DNA from 3 places in the Pseudomonas sp. P1_C12 genome. Region 3 is predicted to be linked to each of the others. Evidence: predicted binding sites of a transcription regulator. Region 3 holds the regulator's gene; each other region holds the start of a gene.
What was found. Region 3 encodes FliA, which starts transcription of late flagellar genes. Its sites were predicted from a motif close to CTAAAGTTTNNNNNNNNNNNGCCGNTAA; they were not measured.
Positions count from the first base shown of each region.

Region 1: motA (flagellar motor stator protein MotA) is a predicted target of FliA. The motif match lies at 1,563-1,590, and genes of this name have one in related genera.
Region 2: AC1D19_RS29420 (methyl-accepting chemotaxis protein) is a predicted target of FliA. The motif match lies at 2,759-2,786, and genes of this name have one in related genera.

Region 1 is NZ_JBFUAE010000007.1:167,667-174,808, reverse strand. It holds gene AC1D19_RS14875 (HDOD domain-containing protein) at 1-1,492, opposite strand, end outside; gene motA (flagellar motor stator protein MotA) at 1,660-2,511, shown strand; gene motB (flagellar motor protein MotB) at 2,515-3,543, shown strand; gene AC1D19_RS14860 (toll/interleukin-1 receptor domain-containing protein) at 3,595-4,086, opposite strand; gene AC1D19_RS14855 (caspase family protein) at 4,086-5,045, opposite strand; gene AC1D19_RS14850 (TIR domain-containing protein) at 5,048-5,455, opposite strand; gene rsgA (small ribosomal subunit biogenesis GTPase RsgA) at 5,654-6,685, opposite strand; gene orn (oligoribonuclease) at 6,792-7,142, shown strand, end outside.
Region 2 is NZ_JBFUAE010000030.1:21,917-29,058, forward strand. It holds gene AC1D19_RS29410 (glycerophosphodiester phosphodiesterase) at 1-500, shown strand, start outside; gene AC1D19_RS29415 (PepSY domain-containing protein) at 653-958, shown strand; gene AC1D19_RS29420 (methyl-accepting chemotaxis protein) at 1,019-2,644, opposite strand; gene AC1D19_RS29425 (transporter) at 2,918-3,940, shown strand; gene AC1D19_RS29430 (inorganic phosphate transporter) at 4,123-5,736, shown strand; gene AC1D19_RS29435 (hypothetical protein) at 5,923-6,789, shown strand; gene AC1D19_RS29440 (TylF/MycF/NovP-related O-methyltransferase) at 6,786-7,142, shown strand, end outside.
Region 3 is NZ_JBFUAE010000002.1:322,392-329,533, forward strand. It holds gene AC1D19_RS04480 (flagellar motor protein) at 1-51, opposite strand, end outside; gene AC1D19_RS04485 (protein-glutamate methylesterase/protein-glutamine glutaminase) at 51-1,181, opposite strand; gene AC1D19_RS04490 (chemotaxis protein CheA) at 1,230-3,473, opposite strand; gene AC1D19_RS04495 (protein phosphatase CheZ) at 3,527-4,315, opposite strand; gene AC1D19_RS04500 (chemotaxis response regulator CheY) at 4,337-4,708, opposite strand; gene fliA (RNA polymerase sigma factor FliA) at 4,877-5,617, opposite strand; gene fleN (flagellar synthesis regulator FleN) at 5,614-6,444, opposite strand; gene flhF (flagellar biosynthesis protein FlhF) at 6,561-7,142, opposite strand, start outside.

The DNA.
Region 1 (7,142 bases), on a different contig from region 3:
GCGCGGTTTTGCCGAAGGCCTGTACGGAAATTTCCGAAAACGGTCCGCCGCCCTGGTCCGCCACGACGATCATGATCACCCGGCCATTATTGACCAGCGAGCGTAGCAGCAGGTGTTCGCCGCTGAACTGCGAACGCAGGCTGTTGGGCAGCAGCGCCGAGAATTGCGCGTTGTTGGCTGGCGTCAGGCGCACCTGGGCCTGTTGCGCGAGCAGGCGTTGCAACACGTTGCTCTGGCTGACCACGAAGTTCAACCCGGCCGCTTCCTTCGGCAGACCGGCCGTCTGGTGCGCGCGCAGGTTGGCTTGGGTGCGGTCGGCCATCAGGATCATCACCCGACGCATGCCGCAGGCTGCGAGGGCGTCCCGGGCGGCGATGGTCAGGTGCATGGCGTTGGTGAAGCGACTCGGCTCGGCCAGCAATTCGGCACATTGCTTGCGCCACTTCGCCAGGTCTTCGGCGGTGGGTGCCGATGCCGGCAGCAGCCCGGCGTGGATACGATTCATGCCCCACGGCCAGATCAGTGATTCGGCGGGGTGCCAGAGGTCGGGCATGGCGTGTTGGCGTGCGCTGTTGGCAGCTTGCTGGTGCAGTTGCTGTTGCACCTCGTCCATCGGCATTTGCAGGTAAAGGCTGGTCAGGAATTGCCAGCGCTCACTGTGCGGGCTGTCCCAGGCGTGTTGCGCCGACAGTGCCAGCCCATTGGCCAGCAATACCGTATTGGCCGGTTGATTGAGCCAGCGGCGCAGGGTCGGGTCGTCATCGAGACGGTTCTGCTGGCGCAGTGGATGCTCGCTGTCACGGGCGATACGCAGGACTTTCACCAGTTCCCGCTGTTCAGTGAGCAGCAGTCGATAGCCCTGCTGCACCCAGATCGGCAAGCGCCAGATCTCCACCATCGCCTGGCCGATCTCCAGCAGGCGTACGCCAAGCAATTGCTTTTCGACTTTGCATGCGGACTCGCCTTTGTGGATGACCCGCAACTCCCATTCTTCGAGCAGTTTTGGATGGGTCAGCGCCAACGGCCACAGGGGCGAAAGAAACAGCAGGCTGCCCCAGTGGATGTCCTGCCACAGCCGCGCCAGGCGGCTGGCGAAAAAACCGTTGGCCTGTTGCGTGGCGTGCTGGCTGATCATCTGCAGCTGACGCAAGGCTTTGGGGATCTCGGACCGGGGTTCGGCGGGCAGGCGCGCGAGCAGTTCTTCCGTGCGCTTCAAGCCGAGGCGGTTGATTGCAATTTCAAGGTTTTCCGCAGGATCGGTCATGCTGCCATGGGTATGCCGGTTGGCTTCGCGAATCACGCTCAAGGCCAGGGCCGGACTGCCTTGCATCAAGTCAGCGATGTCGCGCAGCGAGCTGCGATTGTCACGGATGGCCTTGCAGACCCGGTCGTGGCTGGCTTGCGGAACCGGCAGGCGTACGCCATCAAGAAGCTTGACCCAGCCTTCGAGAGTGGTCGGTTTCGGGGCTGGAACGTTCGTTTCGTTAACCATGGTGGGAGGCGATCATCGTCAACATTACCTGTGCCCGGATGGGGTCAAATCAGTTTTTCGCCTGAACTGGCTATAGTCTGGCGCAGTTTTGCCGATAAGGAGAAGAAGAGATTTTTTAACTTCCGAATATGACCTTGAACCCGACTCAGTAAGTGCTCTCCTAACCTATGGCTAAAATTATCGGCATCATCGTCGTATTCGCGAGCGTGCTCGGCGGATACGTGCTTTCCCACGGCAAGATTGCCGCCTTGATCCAGCCTTTCGAGGTCATGATCATCGGTGGCGCCGCCCTTGGTGCATTCTTGCAGGCCAACCCCGGCTACATGACGATGCACGTGCTCAAGAAGTCCCTGAGCATGTTCGGCTCGCGCTTCAATCACGGCTTCTACCTTGAAGTGCTGGGCCTGATCTACGAGATCCTCAACAAGAGCCGCCGCGAAGGCATGATGGCCATCGAAGGCGACATCGAAGATGCCGCCGCGAGCCCGATCTTCGCCAAGTACCCGACGGTCCTCAAGGACGAGCGCATGACCGCGTTCATCTGCGATTACCTGCGCATCATGTCCTCCGGCAACATGGCCCCGCACGAGCTGGAAGGCTTGTTCGACATGGAACTGTTCAGCCTCAAGGAAGACCTGGAACACCCATCCCACGCCGTGAACGGCATCGCCGACGCCATGCCCGGTTTCGGTATTGTCGCGGCGGTACTGGGGATCGTGGTGACCATGGCTTCGCTGGGTGAGGGCGATCAGAAGTCCATTGGCCTGCACGTCGGTGCGGCACTGGTCGGTACCTTCTTCGGTATTCTCGCCGCCTACGGTTTCTTCGGCCCGCTGGCCCATTCCCTGGCCCACGATGCCAAGGAAGAACTGAACGTCTACGAAGCCATCAAGGCCTCGCTGGTGGCTTCGGCTTCCGGCATGCCGCCATCGCTGGCCGTGGAGTTCGGGCGCAAGGTGCTGTACCCGGCGCACCGTCCAAGCTTCGCCGAGCTGGAACAAGCGGTTCGCGGTCGTTAAGTTATGGAAAACAATCAGCCGATAATCATCAAGCGCGTCAAGCGCATCGCTGGCGGGCACCACGGAGGCGCGTGGAAAATCGCCTTCGCCGACTTCGCCACGGCGATGATGGCGTTCTTCCTGGTGTTGTGGCTGCTGTCCACCGCCACGCCGGAACAGAAGATTGCCATCGCCGGTTACTTCAAGGACCCGATCGGCTTTTCCGAAAGCGGTACGCCGTACATCATCGATCTGGGCGGCACGCCGACCCTGGCGCCGGAAAACACCCTCAACCCCGAAGTGAAGTCCCAGCCGCAGCCGGACAAGGTCACCATCGATACCGACCAGGTCGAAGGCATGGCCGAGCAGGTCGAAAAAGAACGCCTCGAGCTGTTGCTGCAAGAGCTGCAGAACAAGGTCGAAGAAAACCCGCAGCTGCAGAAGTTCAAGGATCAGATCCTGTTCGAAATCACGCCGGACGGCCTGCGAATCCAGATCATGGACGCGGAAAACCGCCCGATGTTCGACTCGGGTTCAGCCCGTCTGAAGCCGTATTTCGAAGACATCCTGCTGGCCATGGCCGACACCATCAAGGCGGTGCCGAACAAGATCAGCATCAGCGGCCACACCGATGCCAAGCCGTACACCGGCACCGGTGATTTCGGTAACTGGGAGCTTTCTGCCAACCGAGCCAACGCCGCTCGGCGTGCGCTGGTGGCGGGCAGCTATCCGGATGCACAGGTGGCGCGCGTGGTCGGCTATGCCTCGTCGGCCCTGTTCGATCGCGAGCATCCGTTCAACCCGGTTAACCGCCGTATCGACATCGTGGTGCTGACGAAGAAAGCCCAGCGTGCGATCGAAGGTTCGCAAGGGGCGGAGCCTGCTCCTGATGCGCCGCAAGGTTCGGCTGCTCCGGGAGCCGCACCGTCTACACCGGTCGACCCGAACGCGTTGCCGGCGGACAAGGAACCTCTGCCGGCTCATGAACTGCGTGAGCGTCTGAACCTGTTCGATGATCCGGCACCGAAACCGGGTGAGCCGCCCAAGCAGTGACCGACAAAAAAGCCGACAGCGATGTCGGCTTTTTTGTCGGCGTTTTCTACGTTAAAAGCCGCGGGTGATTCGGGATTTGAGATCGGCGTGAAAGCGATCCGCATTGGATTTGTTGACGCTGCGCACCGACTCGCTGCCGGTCACCGATTCCAGCGACATCGAGCGCTTGAGTGTCGCTTCGTTGCGATAGGCATCGATAAAGAACTCGATGTCCCGGTCGCTGATCAGCTTCGGCCATTTATCGAGGTACAGCGGCAGCTCTGTCGGGCCGGTCTTGAACGAGCAGATACGCCGATTAGTGATAGTCGCCTCGCCGATTTCGAACGGCACCCACCAGGACAGCGCGGTTTTCTCCGACACCACCGCCAGCAGGTGCGTGCATTCGCTGATGTTGCGGGTGATCACCCCGGTGATGTCATCGGTGGTCTGGGATTCGATATCCAGTACGTCGAGGTAGGTCTTGATATTGGCCTGGATCAGGCGCCCGTTGATTTTGACCGCGTGGGCGCGATCCATGTGGCGGTAGCTGATAAACACTGGCATCAGAAATGTCCCTTGATCGCGAGTTCGCGGTAATAGGCGCCGAGGGCGGTGAGGCGGCAGCCGGTGGAGTGGATGGCGGCGTAGTACATGTGTTCGGCGTCCACCGGTTCGACCAGGCTGTGGCGGTTGCACTTTTGCAGTTGGGCGAAGACTTCGCCGTGTTCAGGGTTGAACTCGGGTTCGGTGGGCTCAAAGCTGGGGGCGAGGGGGTATACCGACTCCGCTTCGGCAAACCATTCGGGGAGTTTGCGCAGGATTTCCTTGGGGATCAGCGGCGACACTTCGCGCAGGGAAATGAACTGCGAGACGTTAGTCTTGAACACCGGACGCTGTTCCCAGGCGTCGAGGGCATTGTCGACAAACGAATAAAGGCTGCCGGGAGTGATCTTGCCCAGGATGTTCGCTGCACCACCGTGCAGGGCCTGGAGCAGCAATCCGGTGAACACGCCGTGCTGCACGCCCTCCATCGCCGGCTCTTCCTTTTTGCAGGCGGTCAGGATGGTCATGCCTTCGCCGACCACGCTGCCTTCACTGCGCAAGGCGCGCAGTTCGCCGGCCGAGCCGCTCTGGCAACAATCGAGAATGATCACTTTGTTCTTGATCTTCGTGGCCTTGCTCGCCCAGTTGAGGATGTCGCTGAGGCGAATCCCGTCCTTGGCGCTCTTGTAGTCCTGCGGGATCAACATGCCTTCGTCGGTGTCGGTATCGAAGCTGCCGTGGCCGGCGAAATACAGCAGCGCGACGTTGCAGTCCCCGGCAAAGAGCTCGCGGATCTGGTCTTCGAGTTTTTCCCGGCTCAGGTAGTCCTCGGCGGAGGTCAGTACGATGTTCTTGAAGTTCGGATCGCCATTGGCATCGGTCTTCAAAACGGACGCCATGGCCATGGCGTCATTGCTGCAACCGCTCAGGCGCGATACATGGGTGTAGTCGTTGATGCCGATAAACAGTCCCTTGCGCATGGTTACACCGCCGTATGCTGGCGAATCGCATCGATGATGCTGTTGGTGTTCCACGCACATTCGGCATGTGCCGCGTCACGTACCACCGTGGAAATGCGCTCGGCACCGAACGGCTTGATCGCAATGATCACCTTGCCCATGCGCTTGGCGATCTCGATTTCCTTGTTGATCCACTTGCTGTAGGTGGAATACATCCCGGCCATGATCAATACCGCCGAACACGGGCGAATCTTGTTTTCGATGGCCTCCTCAAGTTGTTTGTCGGTTTTCGCGCCGACAATCGGGTTGTCCGGTGGCACCGAAAAATTCTTGTAGGTGAAACCGGGCCAGGCGTTGAGCAAGCGTACGAGATTGTCGTGGGCGTCGGGGTAGTTCCACGAGTGGCTGATGAACAGGTGGTAGGTTTGCATGGGTGTCCCTCGGTGTCGCAGGAGTGCGAAGAGGGTTTGAACTTAGGTGAATACAGGGCGGCCACAAGGTGTCGGCGCGGAAAGAGAAATGCCCTACAAGCGAGCGTGCGCGCGTCTTACAGAAAGTTCTGATGTTTAAGCGGGGGAAGATCCAGCCACCGGCCGCCCCGCTGAAGGCAGGGCGGCCGGTACGTCTGTTTAGTAGCCGTTTTCCGGCAGACTGGCGATGATCGAGCGGTAGCTGTTCATCCGTTGCTGCTGCACGCGGCCGTCTTCAAGGGCCTTGAGCAGCGCGCAACCAGGTTCGCGGTCGTGCTTGCAGTCGCGGAAGCGGCAGGTGCCGAGCAGATCGTTGAACTCGATGAAACCAGCTTCGACGTCGGCACGGCTGACGTGGCCCAGGCCGAATTCGCGGATACCCGGGGAGTCGATCAACTCACCGCCGCCGGGGAAGTGGAACAACCGCGCGGTGGTGGTGGTGTGAGTGCCCTGGCCGGACAGTTCGGACAACGGACCGACGCGGGTTTCGACTTCCGGCAGCAGGCTGTTGACCAGCGATGACTTGCCGACACCGGACTGACCGACGAACACGCTGATACGCCCGTCCAGCTGCTTCTGCAACTGCTCCATACCGTTGCCGTGGTGCGCCGACACTTCCAGCACCGGATAGCCGAGGGTGCGGTACACCGCGAGCAAGGCATTCAGCGCAGGAGCGTTGTTGTCGTCGATCAGGTCGAACTTGTTCAGCAGCAACAACGGTTTGATGCCCGCATGCTCGGCCGCCACCAGGTAGCGGTCGATCAGGTTGGCGTGGGGCTCGGGCAGCGGTGCAAACACGATGACGATCATGTCGACGTTGGCCGCAACAGGCTTGAGCTGACCACGGCTATCCGGGCGACACAGCTCGGTGTTGCGCGGCAGTTGCGCCACGATCACGCCGATGCCCTGGTTGCCGGCACGCCAGACCACCTGATCGCCGGTCACCAGCGCCGGCAGGTTGGCACGCAGGTGACAACGGAACACCTGGCCGGCCAGTTCGCCATCACGGGCTTCGACTTCGACCTGCACGCCGAAGTGCGCGATCACCAGGCCGTGCTGTTCCGGGCCCAGATCGCCGCCCTCAAGCGCCTCGACAGCCGAGGACTCGCGTTTGGCGGCGCGGGCAGCGCGTTCGCCCTGAATCTTTTCGATGCGCCAGTTTTGACGACGATTGAGTTGGCGTTTGGCCATGGGTGTTCCGTATAAAGAATGCAGCGATTAGGTAAAACGGCCGCGAGTTTAGCACGCCCGGCTACCGGCCTAGGCTAAACTGCGCAGCATTGCCTAGGAGCCAAACATGCAAAACCCACAGAACCTGATCTGGATCGACCTGGAAATGACCGGTCTGAACCCGGACACCGACGTCATCATCGAAATGGCCACCATCGTCACCGACAGTGACCTGAACACCCTGGCCGAAGGCCCGGTGATCGCCATTCACCACAGCGACGAAATCCTCGCCGGCATGGACGAGTGGAACACCCGTCAGCACGGCGGTTCCGGGCTGACCCAGCGGGTTCGCGACAGCCGCATCAGCATGGCCGAAGCCGAAGCACAAACCATCGCATTCCTGGAGAAGTGGGTGCCGAAGGGCAAATCGCCGATCTGCGGCAACAGCATCTGTCAGGATCGGCGCTTCCTTTATACC
Region 2 (7,142 bases), on a different contig from region 3:
ACGGTAAGGTAGTCCTGCAGACCTTCGAGAAGAGCAGCCTCGAACTGCTGCAAAAGGAAATGCCGAAGGTGCCGAAGATCCTGCTGTTGTGGGTCGGTGAAGGCAGTATCGAGCCCAAGTCCAAGGTGACATTTGCCGAGTCCGGCGCCAAGGACAAGGCCGCGTACTACGCAGCTCAGCAACCGAAGGACAAAGCCGAATTCCAGCGTTGGGTTGATTACGCCAAGGCCCAGGGTGCAATTGGCACCGGGCCGTCCGCCGCACTGACCCAGGGGGGCGACCAGAGTTACTCCGATCTGGTGCAACCGTGGATGAACCGGTACACCCACGACCAGGGCCTGCTGGTGCACGTGTACACCATCGACGATGCGGTGGACTACCAGAAAGTCATGGACGCCGGTGTCGACGGCATCTTCACCAATCGCGCCAGTGAATTGCTGAAGTTCTATAAACGCCCGGCGGCGAGTGTCGATCAAGTGTTGAAGAACAACGGCTATTGAGCCGTGCCTGGCATGACACCGAGGTGCCTGCATCGCGAGCAGGCTCGCTCCTACAGGGATTGATGCAGGACATGTCGGGGGTTTTAAGGGTGGATTAATTTACACAAGGTAACCTGATCTCACTTGAACGGATCACCCAAGGAAAGAAGCCCATGAAGACCCTGACTGCTTTGTTGACCGCTGCAACCCTGACCTTCGCCGCGGGCCTGGCCCAGGCCGATGTGCGAGTCGATGAGATCCCGCAACTGGTCAAGGACGGCAAGATCAAGTCGCTGGAAGATCTGAACAAGATCGCGCTGGATCTGCACCCGGGTGCAACGATCACCAAAACCGAACTGGACAACTACTTCAACGGTTACGAGTACGAAGTCGAACTGCGTGATGCCAAAAACGTCGAGTGGGATGTGGACATCGATGCCTCCAACGGCAAGGTCCTGAAGAACAAACAGGACACCTGATCCCGAAGCGCACAAAAGCCGCACGATTGAGAAGTCGTGCGGCTTTTGTGCATTCTGGACTCAAGCGCTCAAACGCGCCGTCACCTCGTTCAACTGCCCCGACAAACCATGCAGGTTGCTGCTGGCCGCTTCAGTGCGCTGCACGTTGTCCAGGTTGGTACTGGCAATGCTGGTGATCTCGGTGAGGTTGCGCGAGATGTCTTCGGCCACCGAGGTCTGCTCTTCGGCGGCAGTGGCGATCTGGCGGTTCATGTCACGGATGGCTTCCACGGCCAGGGTGATGCGTTCGAGCATGGCGCCGGCCTCGGTCACTTGCTGCACGCTCTGCTCGCTGCGCGACTGACCGCTTTCAATCGCCTGGGCCGCTTCGATTGCACCGGTCTGCACGGTCTGGATGATCTGGTTGATCTCGATGATCGACGCCGCCGTGCGCTGGGCCAGGCTTCGCACTTCATCGGCCACCACTGCGAATCCGCGTCCGGCCTCGCCGGCGCGCGCCGCTTCGATGGCCGCGTTGAGCGCCAGCAGGTTGGTCTGTTCGGCGATGCCGCGAATCACTTCCAGCACTTTGCCGATACGCCCGCTGTCGGTTTCCAGCTGGCGGATGACCGTGGCGGTGTTGGCGATTTCACCGCGCATCTGGGTGATGGTATGGATGGTGCCCTGCATGACTTTTTCGCCCTGCTGGGCGGACTGGTCGGCATCATCGGCGGCCCGTGCCGCTTCGGCGGCATGACGGGCCACTTCCTGTGCGGTAGCGGACATTTCGTTCATCGCCGTGGCCACCTGATCGGTGCGGTTGAACTGCTCGTTGGTACCGTCGGCCATCACGGTGGCGATCGAGTTCAACTCACCGCTGGCGCTGTCCAGGTCAGACGCGCTGCGCTGCAAACGGCTGAAGGTTTCGGCGAGGAAATCGCGCAGGGTGTTGGCGGCCATCGCCAGTTTGCCCAACTCGTCCTGACGGTTGCTGGCCACGCGCTCGGCAATACGCCCTTGGCTGAGCTGCGCCACGTATTCGATCAGTTTGCGGATCGGCTCGACCAGGTTGCGGTTGACCAGCCACAGGCTCAGCAGGCCGATCAGCAAACCCGAAACCAGCATCACCATGATCCCCAGCATCACCGTGCGATCGGCAGCGGCGCTGATCAGCGTCGATTGTTCGGCGCCCTGCTTGCGCAACTCGCTGACCAGTTCACTCATCTGATCGCTGGCCGCGCGGTCCACGCCCTTGACCGCCGCGTCGCCTGCCGTCGGGTCACCACCGGCGGCCACGAACGCGTCCCGGCCCTTCTGATAGGCCGCGCCCAACTGGCGATGTTCGTCACGCAAGCGCTCGATGCGGCTCTTGAGTTGCGGCTCGATGCCCTTCTGCCCGGCCAGCTCGCCGAGGATGTTTTGCACATCGCGCTGACGGTCTTCGAATTGCCCCCAGTACTTGCTCAGGTCCGCCGGTTGCTTGCCGCGCAACAGGACGTTTTTCCACTCCTGCACCTGCACCTTGAATTGCAGGTTGGCTTCATCGATCAATTGCGAGGTATGCAGCGGGCCTTCGATCAGATTGGCGTAGCTCTGCACGCCGCTGGACAGGAAGTGAAAGCACGCCAGCGCGATCAACAGAGTCGCCAGCAGGCTGCCGCTCAGCAGGGCGAGAATTTGTGCTCTCAGGGACTTTTGCAAAAGCATCGGATGGTACTCATGACGGGAATGAGGCACGCCCCGGTAAGGCGTGAAAAGTGTCCGGACTTCCCTGTCTGCGATCACGGCCGATGGCCGGGGGCGCGCAATCCAACCCAAGCGTGATCGGCAAGCCAGAGCGGTTCTTGAGAAAATTCCGACCGCCGGTAGTGCAATCGTTTGCGTTATTTTCCCGTCACAAAACCGTCATCCCCGCTTGCGATGATGCCGCTCAAGTGAACCTGTAAAACACGTGACAGGCGCCTCCCCTTGCGAGTCCTCATGAACCACAGCATCGATCAAAGCCATCGCGACACGGATCTGTTCGGCCTGCTTTACGGTTTCAGTTTTCGCCCCGGTGAGGCCGGCCGGGAAATCAATTCGGCGGAGGCCTTGCAGTACCTGCAACAACCGCAGAGCGACGAGCAATTTCTCTGGCTGCATCTGAACCTCGCCCATGCCGCGTGCGAACGCTGGATGAAAAGTCATCTGGAATTGCCCGAAGAATTTTTCGAAGCGCTGCACGAAGGCTCGCGCTCGACGCGCATCGAACATGTCGACTCCGCGTTGCTGGCGGTGGTCAACGATGTGGTGTTCAACCTCAGCAACATGGTCTCGTCGGATGTCTCGACCCTGTGGGTGTGCGCCCGCAGCCAATTGATCATCAGCGCCCGCCTGCAACCGCTGCACTCGGTGGACAAACTGCGCTCATCGGTGAAGGCCCGGGAATGCTTTCGCTCCCCGCTGGAGTTGCTGGTGCATTTGCTGCGCGACCAAGGTGAAGTGCTGACCCAGATCGTGCGCAAGACCAGCCAGAGCGTGGATCAGATCGAAGACGAATTGCTCTCCTCGCGCCTGTCGACCAACCGCGCTGAGCTGGGCGCCAATCGCCGGGTGCTGGTGCGCTTGCAACGGCTGCTGGCGCTGGAGCCAGGCTCCTTGCTGCGCCTGCTCAACCGGCCGCCGCAATGGCTGCAAAAGGAAGACGTGAAGGAGCTGCGAAAATCCACCGAGGAGTTTGCGCTGATCATCAACGACCTCACGGCGCTGGGTGAGCGGATCAAGCTGTTGCAGGAAGAGATCGCCGCCAACATCAACGAACAGACCAACCGCACGCTGTTCACCCTGACGGTGGTAACGGTGCTGGCGCTGCCGATCAACATCATCGCCGGCTTCTTCGGCATGAACGTCGGCGGCATTCCGCTGGCCGGTGATCCGGAAGGTTTCTGGATCCTCGTGGCGCTGGTCGCGACCTTTACCGTGATTGCCGGGCGCTGGGCGTTTCGCAAGCAGCAGGATTATTGAGTTCCCTTCATCACCCGACACACTGAACAACTGTGGCGAGGGGGCTTGCATGGCATCAGGCAATGTGTGGAAACTCAGATCAGCGGCCCTGCAAAAAACCCAAACACTGACCCAGAACAGCCTCCCTGTAACAATTGGCAACGATTATCACTGGTACACCTCCCCCCTCAGGAATGTCCGTGATGGCTACGCCCTCCTACACCGCCGCCCCGGCACCCGCCAGTAGCACCAAACCACTATTCGACAAAAAACCCGGCCTGCTCACCATCGTGGTGTTTTTTGCCGTGCTGGCCATCGGCTTATTGTTTACCGCCTACAGCCTGATGCACGACATGAGCGAACTTGGCACGGTGGTCACCACCTGGACGCCGTTTCTGCTGCTCGGCGTGGCGCTGCTGATTGCCCTGGGCTTTGAGTTCGTCAACGGCTTCCACGACACCGCCAACGCAGTGGCCACGGTGATTTACACCCACTCGTTGCCGCCAAACGTTGCGGTGGTCTGGTCCGGTTTCTTCAACTTCCTCGGGGTGCTGTTGTCCAGCGGCGCGGTGGCGTTCGGCATCATTGCCCTGCTGCCGGTGGAGCTGATCCTGCAAGTCGGTTCGTCCGCCGGTTTCGCCATGATCTTCGCCCTGCTGATCGCCGCGATCCTGTGGAACCTCGGCACCTGGTGGCTGGGCCTGCCGGCGTCGTCATCGCACACCCTGATCGGTTCGATCATCGGGGTCGGCGTGGCCAACGCCCTGATGCACGGCCGCGACGGCACCAGCGGTGTGGACTGGGCGCAAGCCACCAAGATCGGTTACGCGCTGCTGCTCTCGCCCCTGGTCGGCTTCGGCTGCGCCGCACTGCTGTTGCTGGCCCTGCGCGCGTTCGTCAAGAATCGTGCGCTGTACAAGGAGCCAAAGGGCGAGACGCCACCACCATGGTGGATTCGCGGCCTGCTGATCGTGACCTGCACCGGTGTGTCGTTTGCCCACGGTTCCAACGACGGCCAGAAAGGCATGGGCCTGATCATGCTGATTCTGGTGGGCACGCTGCCAATGGCTTATGCCTTGAACCGCACCATGCCGGCCGATCAAGCCTTGCAGTTCGCCGCGGTCGCCGAAGTGACCCAGCAAGCGCTGGTCAAGGCGGCACCGCAATTGCCCCCCGCCGACCCACGCGCGGTGCTGTCCGAATACATGCGCAGCAAGGAAGCGACCCCGCAACTGGTGCCGGCACTGGCGGCGCTGACCGGCAGCATTGGTGCCCAGGTCAAGGGTTATGGCTCGCTGTCGAAAGTCCCGGCCGAGGCCGTGGGCAACGTGCGTAACGACATGTATTTGAGCAGCGAAACCATTCGCCTGATGGACAAGAACAAGGTCGGCAATTTCGACGCCGACACCAACGGCAAGCTGCAACTGTTCAAGCAACAGATCGACAACTCCACACGGTTCATTCCGCTGTGGGTGAAAATCGCCGTGGCCATCGCCCTGGGTCTGGGCACCATGGTCGGCTGGAAGCGCATCGTGGTGACCGTCGGCGAGAAAATCGGCAAGACCCACCTGACCTACGCCCAGGGCGCCTCGGCAGAAACCGTGGCGATGCTGACCATCGGCGCCGCCGACATGTTCGGCCTGCCGGTGTCGACCACTCACGTGCTGTCCTCGGGCGTGGCCGGGACCATGGTCGCCAACGGCGGCGGCTTGCAGATGAGGACCATCCGCAACCTGCTGATGGCCTGGGTGTTGACCTTGCCGGCGGCGATCCTGCTGTCGGGTAGCCTGTACTGGTTGTTCACCCAACTGTTCTGATCACTCCCGCCTGTACTCACATCCCGCAGCGAGCAATCGCTGCGGGATGTTTGCTTTCAGCCCGGCGCAAAGCCGCGCATTTCATCGCCAACTCAAGGTATTGATCGTTTCATTCGAGGATGGCGCTTCAGTTTGTCAGCCTGTTGCCGACTCTTATGAGAGCCAAAGTATTCCTGGGTGAGAACCGTGAACTTATTCATCAATCAGTTGCACAAGCACGCTGATTTCAGAAGTGCGATCTACGCTGGCGACATCTTCCTCAACACCGAACTGAAAGCGGCAAAGGAACTCTGTGCCTTTGCCCAGGAAAGCATCACGGCCGCCTTCGATGGCGAGACCAACCACCAGGCGCTGCACACGCTGATGCCGGTGGAAGAGTTCGTGGTGCTGGTGACTCGCCTCAAGGGCCAGTTCACCAACAGCCTGCGTGCCAAGGAACTGATCCGCAGCTTCACCGACGAAATCGGTGCCGCTCCCGAAGAGTTCATTTTCGACGTACCGCGCATCCGTGTCGTGCCCAACTACGACTACCTGCACGCCGGCGTCAGCTACGCCTACAAGCCCCATCGCGATACCTGGTACGGCGGTGTCGACTGCCAGATCAATACCTGGATGCCGGTCTACACGATCCAGCCTGAGCAGACCATGATGATCAACCCGGCCTACTTCGACGTCGCGGTGAAAAACACCTCGGCGCAGTGGAGCCTGTCCGACTGGATCGACGTGCAACGTCAGCGCGCCAAGGACAACGTCAAGGAAGAGGCGCGCCAGCACCCGGTGCCCACCGAAGCGATCAACACCACCTCTGAACTGCGCATCGCCGGCAACACCGCCGAGATGCTGGTGTTCTCGGGTTCGCACCTGCACGGCACCGTGCCCAATTACACGCAACAAACCCGCTTCAGCGTGGACTTTCGCCTGATGCACCTCGACGACCTCAAGCAGCAGCGCGGCGCGATCAACGTCGACAGCGCCTGCCCGGATGTCGGCGCCGGTTTCAAAGACTACTTCCACGTCCACGACTTTTCGAATTTCCGAGGAATCCAGCAATGACCAAGCGTCGCATCACGCCCGCCGAGGCCCAGTACAACGAAACCCGTACCAATGTCCTGAAACGGGTCGATGCCGAATATGTGGCCGACGCGCCGTTCGTCTTCGCCAACCGTATCGGCGTGACCGCCGCGTTGTCGCGCATGGAACTGTTCAAGAAAGTCGCAGAAGTGCCGGGCGCGATCATTGAGTGCGGCGTGTACAAGGGCAACTCGTTGATGCTGTACATGCACTTGTCGATGATTCTCGAGCCGTATGCGATCAACCGCTCGATCGTGGGTTTCGACACCTTCGAAGGCTTCCAGAGCATCGACAAGAAAGAAGACCCGGCCGACGTCAACGAGACCATGTTCGCC
Region 3 (7,142 bases):
GATGATGGCGACGAAGGCCATGATGATGCCGATCAGGCTTAGAACATCCATCAGATGCAGGCCTCGACCAGGTGCTTGCCAATGTCGTCGAGGCTGTACACCGCGTCGGCGAGTTCAGCCTTGACGATGGCCATCGGCATGCCGTAGATCACGCAACTGGCTTCGTCCTGTGCCCAGATCGAACTGCCGCCCTGCTTGAGCAGGCGCGCGCCTTCACGGCCGTCGGCGCCCATGCCGGTCAGGACCACCGCCAGAACTTTGTCGCCGTAGGACTTGGCTGCCGAACCGAAGGTGATGTCCACGCACGGCTTGTAATTCAGACGCTCGTCACCCGGGAGGATTCTCACCGCGCCACGGCCGTCGATCATCATCTGCTTGCCACCCGGCGCCAGCAGCGCCAGGCCCGGCCGCAGGATGTCGCCATCCTCGGCTTCCTTGACGCTGATGCGGCAGAGCTTGTCCAGGCGCTCGGCGAAGGCCTTGGTGAAGGCGGCCGGCATGTGTTGGACCAGCACGATCGGGGCCGGGAAGCTGGCCGGCAATTGGGTCAACACCCGTTGCAGCGCAACCGGGCCGCCGGTGGACGTACCGATGGCCACCAGTTTGTAGGCTTTGCGTTTCGGCGCGGGCGACGACGCAGTGGCCGCATGCGTACGCGCAGGGATCGGTGCCGGTGCCGGACGCACGGGCGCGCTGCTGCCAAAACTGCCAACGCTGGAAGGCGCAGGCGTCGGGGCTGGTGCAGCGACAGGCGTCGGAGCGCTGTAGGCGCTGACTCGACGATTGCTGCGCGCAATGCTGAGGATCTTCTCGCACAGCAGTTGCTTGACCTTCTCGGGGTTGCGCGAGATGTCTTCGAAATTTTTCGGCAGGAAGTCCACCGCGCCGGCATCCAGCGCATCGAGGGTGACGCGGGCGCCTTCGTGGGTCAGCGAGGAGAACATCAAGACCGGGGTCGGGGAGCGTTGCATGATGTGCCGCACAGCGGTGATGCCGTCCATCATCGGCATCTCGTAGTCCATGGTGATCACGTCGGGCTTGAGGGCCAGCGCCTGATCGATCGCCTCTTTGCCGTTGGTCGCCGTGCCGACGACCTGGATATTGGAATCCGCTGAAAGAATTTCCGAGACGCGGCGGCGGAAAAACCCCGAATCGTCCACCACCAGGACTTTGACTGCCATAAACACTCCATTAGATGGAGCGAGGCCAGGCGCCCCGCTCCACCAGAATCAAATACGCCGTGTGGCGTAACGCTTGAGCATGCTCGGAACATCGAGAATCAGCGCGATGCGGCCGTCACCGGTGATGGTGGCGCCGGACATGCCCGGCGTTCCCTGGAGCATTTTGCCCAATGGCTTGATGACCACTTCTTCCTGGCCCACCAGTTGATCGACGACAAAGCCGATCCGCTGCGTGCCCACCGAAAGGATCACCACATGGCCTTCGCGCTGCTCTTCGTGAGCGGCGGAGCTGACCAGCCAGCGTTTGAGATAGAACAATGGCAGTGCCTTGTCCCGCACGATCACCACTTCCTGGCCGTCCACAACGTTGGTGGTCGACAGGTCGAGGTGGAAGATCTCGTTGACGTTCACCAGCGGGAACGCGAATGCCTGGTTGCCGAGCATGACCATCAGCGTCGGCATGATCGCCAGGGTCAGCGGCACCTTGATGACGATCTTCGAACCCTGGCCCTTGGTCGAGTAGATGTTGATCGAGCCGTTGAGCTGGGAAATCTTGGTTTTCACCACGTCCATGCCCACACCGCGACCCGATACGTCGGAGATCTCGGTCTTGGTCGAGAAACCCGGGGCGAAGATCAGGTTGTAGCATTCGGTGTCGCTCAGGCGGTCCGCCGCATCCTTGTCCATCACACCGCGCTTGACCGCGATTGAACGCAGGACGTTCGGGTCCATGCCTTTGCCGTCATCGGAAATCGACAGCAGGATGTGATCGCCTTCCTGCTCGGCCGCCAGGATGACCTTGCCGCCACGAGCCTTGCCCGAGGCTTCGCGTTCTTCCGGCGATTCGATGCCGTGGTCGACTGCGTTGCGCACCAAGTGGACCAACGGATCGGCCAGGGCCTCGACGAGGTTCTTGTCGAGGTCGGTTTCTTCGCCGACCAACTCCAGGTTGATCTCTTTCTTGAGCTGGCGAGCCAGGTCGCGAACCAGGCGCGGGAAACGCCCGAAGACTTTCTTGATCGGCTGCATCCGGGTCTTCATGACCGCGGTTTGCAGGTCGGCCGTGACCACGTCGAGGTTCGACACGGCCTTGGACATGGCTTCGTCGCCGCTGTTGAGGCCCAGGCGGACCAGGCGGTTACGCACCAGCACCAACTCGCCGACCATGTTCATGATCTCGTCGAGACGCGCGGTATCGACGCGCACGGTGGTCTCGGCTTCACAGGCCGGCTTTTCCGCCGGTGGAGCGGCCGGGGCGCGGGCGGCAGCAGGTGCAGCGGCAGCAGCCGGCGTTTCGGCTTTTGGCTCGGGTGCCTTGGCCACCGGTTTCGGTGCCGCAGCCTTCGCGGCCGGCGCGGCAACGGACGTGTTCGATCCGCTGGCAACCGTCGCCTTGCCGACTTCGCTGAACTTGCCTTTGCCGTGCAACTCATCGAGCAGCGATTCAAATTCGTGATCGCTGATCAGATCGCTGCCGGCCGCTGCAGCGGTTGGCGCGGCAGCAGCCGGTACGGAAGCAATGGCCGACTCCAGCGCATCGACAGCGAAGTTACCCTTGCCGTGCAGTTGGTCGAGCAGTGCTTCGAATTCGTCGTCAGTAATATCGGAGCTGTCGCCGGCCGCTTTCGGGGCCTCTGGCGCAGCTGGCGCCGGGACCACCGCGTCAACGGCGAACTGGCCCTTGCCGTGCAGTTGATCGAGCAACGACTCGAACTCGGCGTCGGTGATTTCATCGCTGACCGGCGCAGAAACAGCCGCCGGCGCCTCGGCCTGGGCCTTGACGGCGTTCAGCGAGTCCAGCAGTTGTTCGAATTCATTGTCGGTGATATCGCCCGATTCGCTTTCAGCCACAGACGCTTCGACCACGGCGGCGACAGGTGCAGCAGCCACCTCGTCAGCCGATTGCGGCTCGGCCAGACGGGCCAGCGCCGCGAGCAGTTCAGGTGTCGCAGCCGTGATCGGGCTGCGTTCGCGGACTTCGCTGAACATGCTGTTCACCGCGTCCAGCGCTTCGAGAACCACGTCCATCAGTTCCGAGTCGACGCGACGCTCACCCTTGCGCAGGATGTCGAACACGTTCTCGGCGATATGGCAGCACTCCACCAGCTCGTTGAGCTGGAGGAAGCCGGCGCCCCCTTTTACAGTGTGAAAACCGCGAAAAATTGCATTGAGCAAATCCGCATCATCCGGACGGCTTTCCAGCTCGACCAGTTGCTCGGACAGTTGCTCTAGAATCTCGCCGGCCTCAACCAGGAAATCCTGAAGGATCTCTTCATCGGCGCCGAAGCTCATTAAGGGGGTGCTCCTACAGGTCTAAAAACCCAAAAAACCTAAAATTCTAAAATTTAGAATCCCAGGCTGGATAGCAAATCGTCCACATCGTCCTGACCGGACACAACGTCTTCTCTTTTATCGGCATGAATCTGCGGACCTTCACCCTGAGAGAGATGTTTTTGTGGATCTTTTTCAGCAAGCATCGCTTCACGGTCATGTTCGATGCCCGCAAAGCGGTCTACCTGACTGGCCATCAGCACGAGCTTGAGCAGGTTGCTTTCGACTTCGGTGACCAGCTGGGTCACTCGCTTGATCACTTGCCCCGTGAGGTCCTGGTAATCCTGGGCGAGCAGGATGTCGTTGAGGTTGCCCGACACCGCGCGATTATACGTGCCGCTGCGCACCAGGAAGCCGTCGACCCGGCGGGCCAGTTCACGAAACTCTTCGGCGCCGACTTCGCGACGCATGAAGCGTCCCCAGTCCGTGCTCAAGGCCTGGGCTTCATCCGCCAGGCCATTGACCAGCGGCGTGGCACTTTCCACCAGGTCCATGGTGCGGTTGGCCGCAGCCTCGGTCAGCTTGACCACATAGCCCAGACGCTCAGTGGCGTCGGTGATCTGGGACACTTCTTCGGCTTGCGGCATGTGCGGGTCAATCTGGAAATTGACGATCGCGCTATGCAGTTCGCGAGTGAGCTTGCCCACTTCCTGATACAGGCCGCGGTCACGGGTCTGGTTGAGCTCATGGATCAATTGCACCGCGTCGCCGAACTTGCCTTTTTCAAGGCTCGCGACCAATTCGACGGCGTGTTTTTTCAGGGTCGACTCAAAGTCGCCCAATGAAGTTTCGTTATTGCCCATAGCTCCCCCGTGGCGCACTCATCAACCGATGCGTTCGAAAATCTTCTCGATTTTTTCTTTCAACGCCTGGGCCGTGAAGGGTTTGACCACATAGCCGTTAACGCCGGCCTGGGCCGCTTCGATGATCTGCTCGCGCTTGGCTTCAGCGGTCACCATCAGCACCGGCAGGTGCTTGAGCTTTTCATCGGCACGCACGTGGCGCAGCAGATCGATACCGGTCATGCCAGGCATGTTCCAGTCCGTTACCAGAAAGTCGATGCTTCCGCTGTTGAGCACCGGAATGGCGGTAGTGCCATCGTCGGCCTCGACGGTGTTGGTGAACCCAAGGTCACGCAGCAGGTTCTTGATGATCCGCCGCATCGTTGAGAAGTCATCAACGATGAGGATTTTCATGTTCTTGTCCAATTCGACCTCCAAGCAGTCTTAAACGCGCCCAGCACCTGGACGCGCCATTTCAATCAATCCGGCAAAGCACTCAATGACTGTCTGGAGCACAACAGATCGCGACCGGCGCAGTTCAACACCACACCGGCCTCGTTCGCAGTGTCCCCCACACTGCCTTCAGCGCGCTCGCCACTCCCCCAAACGCCCCCGCAAACGGGCCGCGCACTGGCTGTGTAACTGGCTGACCCGAGATTCGCTGACCCCCAGGACCTCACCGATTTCCTTGAGGTTCAACTCTTCGTCGTAGTACAGCGCCAACACCAGTCGCTCACGCTCCGGCAAATTGGCAATCGCCTCCGCCAGCGCAGCCTGGAAGCGTTCATCTTCCAGATCGCGTGACGGCTCGATATGAGCACTCGCGCCATCCTCGTGCAGACCTTCGTGTTCGCCGTCCTGCAACAGATCGTCGAAACTGAACAGCCGGCTGCCCAGGGTGTCGTTCAAAATCCCGTAGTAATCGTCGAGACTCAATTGGAGTTCGGCCGCAACTTCGTGATCTTTAGCGTCACGGCCGGTTTTCGCTTCAATCGAGCGAATGGCGTCGCTGACCATGCGCGTATTGCGGTGAACCGAACGTGGCGCCCAGTCCCCCTTGCGCACCTCATCGAGCATGGCGCCGCGGATTCGAATGCCCGCGTACGTCTCGAAACTGGCGCCTTTGCTGGCGTCATATTTGGTCGACACCTCAAGCAGGCCGATCATCCCGGCCTGGATCAGGTCTTCGACCTGGACACTGGCCGGCAGGCGCGCCAACAAGTGGTAGGCAATGCGTTTAACCAGCGGCGCGTAACGCTCGATCAGCTCGTACTGCGCATCACGCGCCGATTTTTTGTAGAGGTTGTAACCGCTTGCTGTCATAGAACCGGTCCTGCTGTCTGCTGCACGAGGCGCTCGACGAAAAACTCCAGGTGCCCGCGCGGGTTGGCAGGCAGCGGCCAGGTATCGACCTTCTGTGCGATCGCCTTGAATGCCAGCGAGCACTTGGAACGCGGGAACGCCTCGTAGACAGCGCGCTGCTTTTGCACGGCCTTGCGCACGCTTTCGTCGTAAGGCACAGCGCCGACGTATTGCAGGGCGACGTCGAGGAAGCGATCCGTGACCTTGGTCAACTTGGCGAACAGGTTGCGCCCTTCCTGCGGGCTCTGGGCCATGTTGGCCAGGACGCGGAAGCGGTTCATGCCGTAGTCACGGTTAAGCAATTTGATCAATGCGTAGGCGTCAGTGATCGAGGTCGGCTCGTCGCACACCACCAGCAGCACTTCCTGGGCTGCGCGAACGAAACTGACTACCGAGTCACCAATGCCCGCCGCGGTATCGATCACCAATACGTCGAGGTTGTCGCCGATATCGCTGAAGGCCTGGATCAGGCCGGCGTGTTGCGCGGGGCTCAGATGCACCATGCTCTGAGTGCCGGATGCGGCCGGAACGATACGGATGCCGCCGGGTCCCTGCAGCAGTACATCGCGCAGTTCGCAGCGGCCCTCGATCACGTCGGCCAGGGTACGTTTGGGTGTCAGGCCCAGCAGAACGTCGACGTTCGCCAGCCCCAGGTCGGCGTCCAACAGCATGACGCGCCGGCCAAGCTCAGCCAGAGCCAGGGACAAGTTCACTGACACATTAGTTTTCCCGACGCCACCTTTGCCGCCGGTCACCGCGATCACCTGTACGGGATGCATGCTGCCCATGTTATTTCTTTACCTTGTCTTGCATAGACGGAGGCCACATTACTGGCTGCGCGTTCACAAACGGAACAATGCATGGCAGACCATCGATGTAGGTACAAAAACTGTTCATTACTACCTTAGCCAACCTGCTTGGTTTGGCTGTGGTAAATATCAGCGAACATGTCAGCCATGGCTTCTTCGCTGGGTTCTTCCTGCATTTGCACGCTGACGGCGCGACTGACCAACTGATGACGGCGCGGCAGATGGAGATCATCCGGAATCCGCGGGCCATCGGTCAGGTAGGCCACCGGCAGCTCATGACTGACGGCCAGGCTCAACACCTCGCCCAGACTAGCCGTTTCATCCAGTTTAGTCAGGATGCAGCCCGCGAGCCCGCAACGCTTGTAACTATGATAGGCGGCGGTTAGAACCTGTTTCTGGCTGGTGGTTGCCAGGACCAGATAATTTTTTGAGCGAATGCCGCGACCGGCCAGGCTTTCGAGTTGCATGCGCAGGGCCGGATCGCTGGCCTGCAGGCCGGCGGTATCGATCAGCACCACGCGCTTGCGCAGCAAGGGTTCCAGCGCCTGCACCAGGGACTGGCCCGGATCGACGTGGGTCACCGACACATTGAGAATGCGCCCCAGGGTCTTGAGCTGCTCCTGGGCACCGATGCGGAAGCTGTCCATGCTCACCAGCGCAATGTTCTGCGCGCCGTA